Regions from separate parts of the Colwellia sp. MB02u-10 genome, predicted to be linked through region 1. Evidence: predicted binding sites of a transcription regulator. Region 1 holds the regulator's gene; each other region holds the start of a gene.
The links. Region 1 encodes FNR, which switches genes on or off when oxygen is low (the NO sensors DNR and NnrR bind a similar motif). Its sites were predicted from a motif close to TTGATCTAGATCAA; they were not measured.
Positions count from the first base shown of each region.

Region 2: the regulator FNR is predicted to act here: its motif matches at 1,547-1,560, upstream of H4J59_RS12950 (universal stress protein).
Region 3: the regulator FNR is predicted to act here: its motif matches at 1,098-1,111, upstream of H4J59_RS15690 (DUF3149 domain-containing protein).
Region 4: the regulator FNR is predicted to act here: its motif matches at 1,252-1,265, upstream of hemN (oxygen-independent coproporphyrinogen III oxidase).

Region 1 covers NZ_JACGVK010000072.1:44,502-46,711, forward strand. Annotated here, with positions in the region: gene H4J59_RS02080 (sulfite exporter TauE/SafE family protein) at 1-604, shown strand, start outside; gene fnr (fumarate/nitrate reduction transcriptional regulator Fnr) at 685-1,404, shown strand; gene uspE (universal stress protein UspE) at 1,578-2,210, shown strand, end outside.
Region 2 covers NZ_JACGVK010000125.1:11,444-13,653, forward strand. Annotated here, with positions in the region: gene H4J59_RS12945 (DUF21 domain-containing protein) at 1-456, shown strand, start outside; gene H4J59_RS12950 (universal stress protein) at 622-1,488, opposite strand; gene H4J59_RS12955 (hypothetical protein) at 1,681-1,884, opposite strand; gene H4J59_RS12960 (CaiB/BaiF CoA-transferase family protein) at 2,150-2,210, opposite strand, start outside.
Region 3 covers NZ_JACGVK010000134.1:28,624-30,833, forward strand. Annotated here, with positions in the region: gene H4J59_RS15685 (hydrolase) at 1-502, opposite strand, end outside; gene H4J59_RS15690 (DUF3149 domain-containing protein) at 893-1,024, opposite strand; gene H4J59_RS15695 (tetratricopeptide repeat protein) at 1,404-2,141, opposite strand.
Region 4 covers NZ_JACGVK010000102.1:16,131-18,340, reverse strand. Annotated here, with positions in the region: gene yihI (Der GTPase-activating protein YihI) at 1-552, shown strand, start outside; gene H4J59_RS04115 (DUF2489 domain-containing protein) at 565-1,059, shown strand; gene hemN (oxygen-independent coproporphyrinogen III oxidase) at 1,321-2,210, shown strand, end outside.

The sequences.
Region 1 (2,210 bases):
AGTCATGTGTGGTGGCATCAGCACCATGCTGACGACGGCGATTTCTGATACCTCTCGGCATAAAAAATACGCAATTATATTGGCCTATAACTTTGGTCGTATCGCCTCTTATAGTCTTATTGGCGCTCTCGTCGCATTCACCAGTTCAATGGCGACCAAAAATATCGGCGTACCTGTTTCACTGTTAAAAACTGTTGCGGGTGTTTTTCTTATCTTATTAGGTTTGTATTTAGGCCAGTGGTTTATGTGGTTAAGCCGCGTTGAACATTTAGGCAAGAATATTTGGCGCTACATAGCACCACAAACTAAAAAATTTATTCCCATTAAAAACGTAAAAAGTGCTTTCGCTTTAGGCGCACTCTGGGGCTGGTTACCTTGTGGCTTGGTATATTCTACACTAACTTGGGCATTGGCTAGTGCCGATCCCCTTGATGGTGCCTTAATCATGTTTTTCTTTGGACTAGGCACCTTACCTGCTTTACTTTCAGTATCACTAGGTACTATAAGTATTAAATCATTATTGAGTCATACACTATTTAGAAAGATGGCAGCCAGCTTAGTGATTTCATACGGCATCTATACTATACTAATTTCATATATATAACGTACCTGATATGGACATTATATATATATAAAATCATGGAAAAATTCATGGGTACATCATGAAAAATTTTAAAGGATATTATGAATTATAAATCATGCACTATTCATCAACATATTCACTGCCAAAACTGTAGTCTTAGTGAATTATGTTTACCCTTTTCCCTCAATGATAAAGAGTTAGAATCTTTAGACAATATTATCGACCGTAAGCTGCCGATCCATAAAGGCGAGCAAATATTTAACGATGGTCAACCCATGCATGCGCTTTACGCCATCCGTTCGGGTACATTTAAAACCTACACCATTAATAAACACGGTGAAGAACAGATTACTGGCTTTCATTTAGCGGGTGATTTACTTGGCTTTGATGCTATTGCTAATGCTGAACATCCAAGTTTCGCTAAAGCGCTAGAAACCTCAATGGTTTGTGAGATCCCTTATAATACGCTCGATAATTTATCGAACAGCATGCCAAAATTAAAAAAACAAATTTTGCGTATGATGAGTACTGAGATCCGTGAAGATCAAGAGATGCTAACATTACTTAATCGTAAAAATGCCGAGCAACGACTAGCAACATTTATCAGTACCTTAAGTATTCGTTACCATGCCCGTGGTTTATCTCCATCTGAGTTTCGTTTATCTATGACTCGCAGTGATATTGGTAACTATATTGGTTTAACGGTTGAGACCATCAGCCGTTTGCTTAACCGTTTTCATAAAAATGGTTTAATTGCCGTTGATGGTAAACTCATTACTATTCTAAGTTTCGACAAATTAAACGAATGTGCCGCACTTTAATGTAACGCTAACACCTGCTTTTCTACATTGCCTTATTAAGGTATTTCACGCTATGGTTAGCGTGAAATATTATTTATCGTCGACAGCATAATAATTTGATTTAAGACAACTATTATTGCTTCAAAGTAGACTATTGTTATAACACTAGTAGACAATTGATAAAGGAATTAGCTATGGAAAAGTATCAAAAAATACTCGCGATTGTTGACCCAACAACAGAAGAACAAAAAGCGGTAAACCGGGCGATAGAATTAGCGCGTAAAACAGGCGCTAGCATTACCGCATTTTTGACCATCTATGATTTTTCTTATGAAATGACCACCATGCTGTCAAGTGATGAGCGTGAAGCCATGCGCCAATCAGTTATTAATGATCGCACTCAATGGCTAGAGTCTTTACTCGCTGACCTTGATTTAAGCGGAATTTCTATCGATTGTCGAGTTATATGGCATAACCGTCCCTTTGAGCAAATTATTGCTCAAGTACTCGATAATGGCTATGACATTGTTATTAAAGGTACTCATCAACACGACAAATTCAAATCTGTCATATTTACTCCTACCGATTGGCATATTCTGCGTAAATGTCCTTGCCCTGTTTTACTCGTGAAAGAGCATTTATGGCCTGATAACGGTAATATTCTTGCCGCGTTAAACATTGGTAGTGAAGAGGAAGAACATAAAGCGCTTAATAACAAAATCACAGCAGAAGCTAAACAGCTAACCCAAGTCATGAAAGCTAATTTACACCTAGTTAACTCATTCCCGGGTACGCCAGTTAATATTGCCATAGAAATCCCAGAGTTT
Region 2 (2,210 bases), on a different contig from region 1:
GACGATCCATTTTTAACTATGCTAAACCATTCTGGTTATAGTTGGGTGGTGTTAACCAACCTCGAAGGTGAACCTTTACTGGTTATTGATGCTGATGGCTTCTTGCGTAGCGCACTATTTCAGTCAGAAAACTTTGACCCTTATAATTTTTGTCATCGTCCGGTTGTTATCACTGATGAAACGACATCGTTAAATGAAGCCATTTTGAAAATGAAAGTAAGTACCTCTATTGATAAAAACTTTGACGGCGTTATTGAACACGATGTACTGCTGGTATGGGGTGAAACTAAACGTATTATTACCGGTGCAGATATATTTGGCCGTTTACTTAAAGGTATGCTGCCCCCTATGCAAGATACCGATAATGCCACGGTAAAAAATAAAACCGAAAAAAGTAAGACTAAGCCCAGCAAAGCCAAGGTAAGTAAAGCTAAACCAAGTAAAGACCAGAATTAAGCATCTAGCGCTGAAGCATCTTTTTTCAGCACCCGTTTCGGCTATTAGTTTTGCCTATAGTTTCGGCTATAAATAGTATAGCCGAAACGCTTGGTGTTAGTTCTGGTCATAGTCCTGATCAAAGTTGTAATAAAATAGTGATAACTAAAGTTAAATACCCGCTAGTTATTCTGGTTTTAGTGCTAGCACGTCTGATTTTAACAAGCTTAAAATTTTCTCAGCGGTATTGCCTAACACTTTTGCTTTCAAACCTTTTCGACCAATAGTGCCAATAACCACTAACCCTGCTTTTTGCCGAGCCGCAATACTGGGAATTACTTTTTCGGGTTCACCGGCTTTAATAAAAAAATTCGCTACAGGAATGTCATATTCTGCCGCTAACTTTTCAATTTTATGCTTTAGGGTTTTCCCTGCTTTAATTTCTAATTCGTCTTTGTATTGTAAACCTAAGTCACGTAAAAACGTTGAAAATTGTAAGGTATAACAGACAAATAATTCTGCGTTGTTCACTTTAGCAAACTCTTTCGCTGCCGTTAATATCTGATGATTTAGTGTTTGTTTACTTTTACGCTTAGTCTCTAAATCAATAGCGGCTAAGACATTTGGCGATTTACGCCATTTATGATCACTGACAATAAATATCGGTGCTGGGCACGCGCGTAATAATTGCCAATCGGTAGATGTGTATAAAAAAGTCTCACTGCGATGGGCCGTTTTCACTACCATTGATAGTGGGTGTTGTTTTGCGTAGTCATTTATCCAATGGTCAATACGTTTTTCCCATACGACTTCATAACTGTAGTCAATATCGTCAGGCACTAAGGTCTTGAGTGATTTTTTTGCGTTATAGGTAACCGCATCGATTACCGCTTGTTTTATATTTTGTGGATCATCTTGAATATGACGTAAACTTTGATAACAAAAATAAACAATATGCAATGATTGGTTTTTAGTTTTAGCCAGTTCACAAGCTCGTTTTATCGCGACTTGTTTGCTGTCTGATATATCGGCAACAACGAATATTTTACTCATAACATCTTCTTTTATTTATAGGTATAAATTAAAAGTAGCATACAAAAATTTATTTACTTTGATATAAAACAACTATCTAAAAAATTAATGATAAGGAGTGATTGATCACGATAAATTTAACATCTGGGCAGATGATTTTAAGAGTTAAGTAGCTAATTATAGACGAGTATCATGCTTAACTTGCCAAGGTATTTAATCTTCAACTTTTGCTTTATGTTTTTTATTAAAATAAAGATATAAAAAGCCAGCAATAACAATATTTAATATACAACGCAATACCTCAGCGAGTTGAATATTTGCGTCTGATAAAGCATATATCAAGTCAACCGCAGAGCCAAACCCTAATATGATCGCTATAATAATAAATATTTTTTCTAAAGACATTGAATTAGACATGGGTTTCTCGATAAACATAATTACATTAAGCGACATAAAATGATGTTGGCTTTTTAAAAAAGTTCTGCTCTTAAATTTCACAATAAAACCGAACTAGCTAACGTCTAAACATACAGGTAATTACCATATAGATTAATGACTTAATTAACCTTATTCTCGATTTATTTAGCGTGAATTAGCGCGATTTATTTAAGATGAAAATAACAGAACCCACTGATTTTAGCTCTTTTTTTTACAAACAATACAAACGATGCAAACCATAAAATTACGCTACAACACCAGCTTGCAATAACGCGGCAACTTTCTCGTCATTATACTGTAAAAAC
Region 3 (2,210 bases), on a different contig from region 1:
CACAAATTACACCGGCGGCTTGATAGATATTTTGTTTTTGTTCTGCCAAATATTTAGTTAATACATTACCACCCAGTGAAAAGCCTATAATCGCTTTTTTTGCGTCAGGATAAGTATCAGCAAGATATTGACTAAAGTAGTCAACATCACAAGTTTGACCACTATGATAAGACTTTGCCATACGATTGGGTCGGCCACTGCAACCGCGAAAATGCATTAAAACACCTATCCAACCTTGCGCTTTAATTGCAGATAACATGCCTTTAGCATAATGACTGTTTTTTGAACCTTCTAAGCCATGTAATACGGCGACAATGGGGCGAGAGCACGAAGGGCTAACCTTTTCGGTCCACGCCAAATCAACAAAGTCACCATCGGGTAACTCTAACGTTTCATTTGTGGTATTAATAGTGTGACCACGCCGAAAAAACTTAGCGGCAATGGTTTGGCAGTGAGGGTTTTTAAGCCACCAAGCAGGGCTGAAAGAACTTTTGGTAAACATAACGTGGTAATAGTGTGTAATGCAAAAAATTATTGTACGTTAAAACACTGTGGATGCCCAATGGTTAGCCATCAATGTACAAGCTTATTTGGCTTGGGTAAGTAATGCAGGGAGTCTTACGCAGACTAAAGCAGTCTTAGTTAGTGGAGCCATAGCTAGCAAGGTTAGGTATGAGTCTAAGAAAGGCATTAGTCAGTTTTGCTCGACCTTGTCCAGTAAGACTTACGTTATTTAAATAGGCAATATTAGTTTGCTCAATGTAGTGAAAATAAACTTAACAGCATAAGTTACTTATTCAGCTTAGAGCAGAGTAAAAAGCCAATACTGAACCGATAGCATTGATCTTGTTATATGTTAAGCGTATATACCTTGATTGTACTATTGCTAGATTTACTTTTCATCTTCACTAATATGCTTTAAAAAATAATAGACATAAAAACCACATATACCCAGTAAAACCGCTAAGCCAATAAAAGAATAAAGCACAACAGGGTCGTTGATTAGCATATTTAAAACGTTCATAACTGACTCCAAAAATCATCAAAATAGTAAAAAGATTAGATAACTATTGTAAATAATAACTCAGTACTACTTATTGATTTAGATCACATTCATTGCCATTGTATGCTGTGAATATGATGGCTAGTAATGGAGGCTAGCATTGACTTGAGGTATTGATATGAGGTATTGATATTAGGTATGGACTTCAGGTGTGTATTTTTATTAATAGTAAGAAATAAGCAGGTTATAAATTAACTTTTCTATCGCTGAGGTTACTGATTTTTATCATTTAATAGACCGCTAGATAAATAACTTACTGAAAGGCAAAAATAAACCCGCTAACGTTTGTTGCGGGTTTATATTTTTTATTGAAGCCGGCTAATGCAGACGAATTTTTCGTCTAACGGTTTTGCTCTATTAGCGCTTGCCTTAATTTCAGCTCTCTTTGTTGTATTATGTTACGCTGAAGAGTATCTGCTTTTTCACGGCTGATATTAATTTCTTCTACCGTTAATTTATACTCGTCCATATCGCGACTTTTTTCTGCTATACGATAGCCATTTCTAGCGGCAATGATATTCCAGATATACGACATCTCTGTACTTTTAGCGACCCCTTTGCCGTCAAAATACATTAAGGCGAGGTTAAATTGCGCTAGTGCATAGTTTTGATCAGCAGCCTTTTGATACCAGCGCGATGCTTGCAAATAATCTTGCGGTACACCGCTGCCATTATAAATCATCACCCCTAAGTTAAATTGCGCGCGAGGTAAGCCTTTTTTTGCCGCTTTTTCCATTAAGGCATAAGCAGTGTTTAGATCTTTTTTAACGACTTCACCCTCACTATATAACAAAGAAAGGTCAAACAAAGCATCTGAATAATTTTTTGACGCCGCCAAATGAAATAATTCCACTGCTTTTGTTGGATTTTTAATCACGCCGTAACCATTTAAATAAACTAAGCCCATTTGATATTGAGCAGGTGCATATCCTTCTGCAACTAAAGGCTCAAACTGAGCTATTGCGGCGTTAAACTCACCACGATTAAGATCATATATGCCTAAATCTAAATCTGCGCTGTATGCAAAGTTCTGAGCAAATAGGGCAATACTGAGTACGAGTAAGGTCAATTTTTTCATTTTAATGTCCTATAGTCTGGTGTTGTCGCCATTAAACGCAATGACAAGGTATTTTTCTGCTATGTGTTA
Region 4 (2,210 bases), on a different contig from region 1:
TCACGCAAACCGGGTACCGGCTCTCTTGGCATCGTTAAAGATGACAACAAAAAATTAGTCGCACCCACACCTCGCAGAGCAAAGAAAACAAACGGTAAAGAGCCGGGTAACCGCCAAAAAGAGGCCAACCCTGTCATGGCTCATGGCCAGAACTCTGCCAAAAACAAAGATCCCCGCGTTGGTAACAAAACACCTATTGATTTAGGCAAACAAGTAACTGCACCGATCAAGACTAAAGCCACTAAAAAGGTTCAAGACAACTCACCTATTGCCGCAATTCGTGTCGTTGAAGCCAGTGAGTCATTAGCCGAGCAATTAAGCCGTATTGAACAAGACCCTAGATTGCTTGAAATACTTGAAAAGCAAGATGATGACCTGGCACTAACAGCAGAAGATGTTAGCTATTTCAATGCGCTAATGGAGCAGCATGAAAAAATTAGTCAAGCATTAGGTCTTGATGATGAAGATGAGATTGTAGAACCCACTAAAAAGTCAGACTCTGAAGATGACTTATGGGATAAGTTCGATAAGAGTGATTTATCAAAATTTTAATAGGAGTATTTAATGCTATCCAACCCTTGGGTATACCTAACTTTATTAGCCATCGTTATTATTGGTGTATTAGCAGCAGTAGCCACTAGGCTGCTACGCCAATTAAAACAACAAAAGCTTGAGCAAGAGCAGAAAAAAGTAGAGCAGCAACAAGCCCTACAGCAGCACGATAAAAAAATTATCTCCAGTGTTATTATTATCGTGCGCGCGATGAAAGAAGAACAATGCGACATGGGTGAAGGTTGCTGGCGCTTAAGTGTATTGCTAGATTCATTAAAGTTAAGCCAAGACTTAAATGTACAATTTCCAGCAGTATTCAAGTTTTATGAAGCGATAAAACATATGCCTATTTTAGCGGCACGTAAAAAACTTGATAAACAGTCTCGCATGAGACTTGACTTAGAACGCATGAAACTTGAGGCAGAAATGGCAGAAGATATTCGCCAAGATATCGATCTGCTGCACCAATATGCTAATGAACGAAATAGCATGCTAAGCGAGTCCTAGGTTTAATTTAGGTTTTATCAAACTTAGGTTTTATCGAATTTAAGTTTTATCGAGCTTAAGTTTTATCAAAATTAGCTTCAAATAATAAAACGGTTAGCTTGCCACTAACCGCTAATATTGCCCCCTTATGCTAGAGTAGCAATTAATCTAACCCGTGATAAATAACCCTAAGTGACAATGAAGCCGTCAGCGTTGAGCTTGATCAATGTTTGCGCGCTTGGTTTATCTATAATAGCGTCAAATAGATAAACTGGAATACTTATGCAAGCAGCTCAATTTTTTGATAGTACACTCTTAAAAAAATATAACACCAATGGTCCCAGATATACTTCATATCCAACCGCATTGGAATTTCATGAGCAATTTAGCCATGAAAATTTAGTACAAGCGATAGTCGCATCACCGAACCGTGAATTGTCTTTGTATGTACACATTCCTTTTTGTCATAGCCTTTGCTATTACTGTGCTTGTAATAAAGTTGTCACCCGTCATCGCGATAAAGCCGATATCTACCTTGAGTTTCTTGCACAAGAAATTGCCTCTAGAGCACCGTTATTTAAAGACTATACCGTTAAGCAATTACATTGGGGTGGTGGCACACCTAGCTTTTTACGACATGAGCAAATTAGCCAACTAGTGGCCGAGTTAAAAGCGCAGTTTACCTTTGCAGCGCAAGTAGAAATGAGTATTGAAATAGACCCGCGTGAAATTGAAATGAACTTAGCTGATCACCTTTATAGTTTAGGTTTCAATCGCTTAAGTATTGGCGTGCAAGACATAGATGAAAAAGTTCAACAAAGTATTAATCGCGTGCAATCAACTGAATTTATTGAAAAATTTATTGCCCATGCCAAACAAGTTGGCTTCAAAGCCATTAATATCGATTTGATCTACGGCCTACCTCATCAAACTATAGAGACCTTCACTCGTACGCTAAACAAAGCCCATGAAATGGATGTCGACCGTATTTCATTATTTAGTTACGCCCATATTCCCTCTCGCTTTGCCGCCCAACGTAAACTCAAAGATGAATGGTTGCCTAGCGCAGATGAAAAATTTTCTTTGATGAAATTAGCCATTGAAAAGCTCTGTAATTTTGGCTACGACTTCATCGGTATGGACCACTTCGCTAAGCCTGAAGATGAACTGTC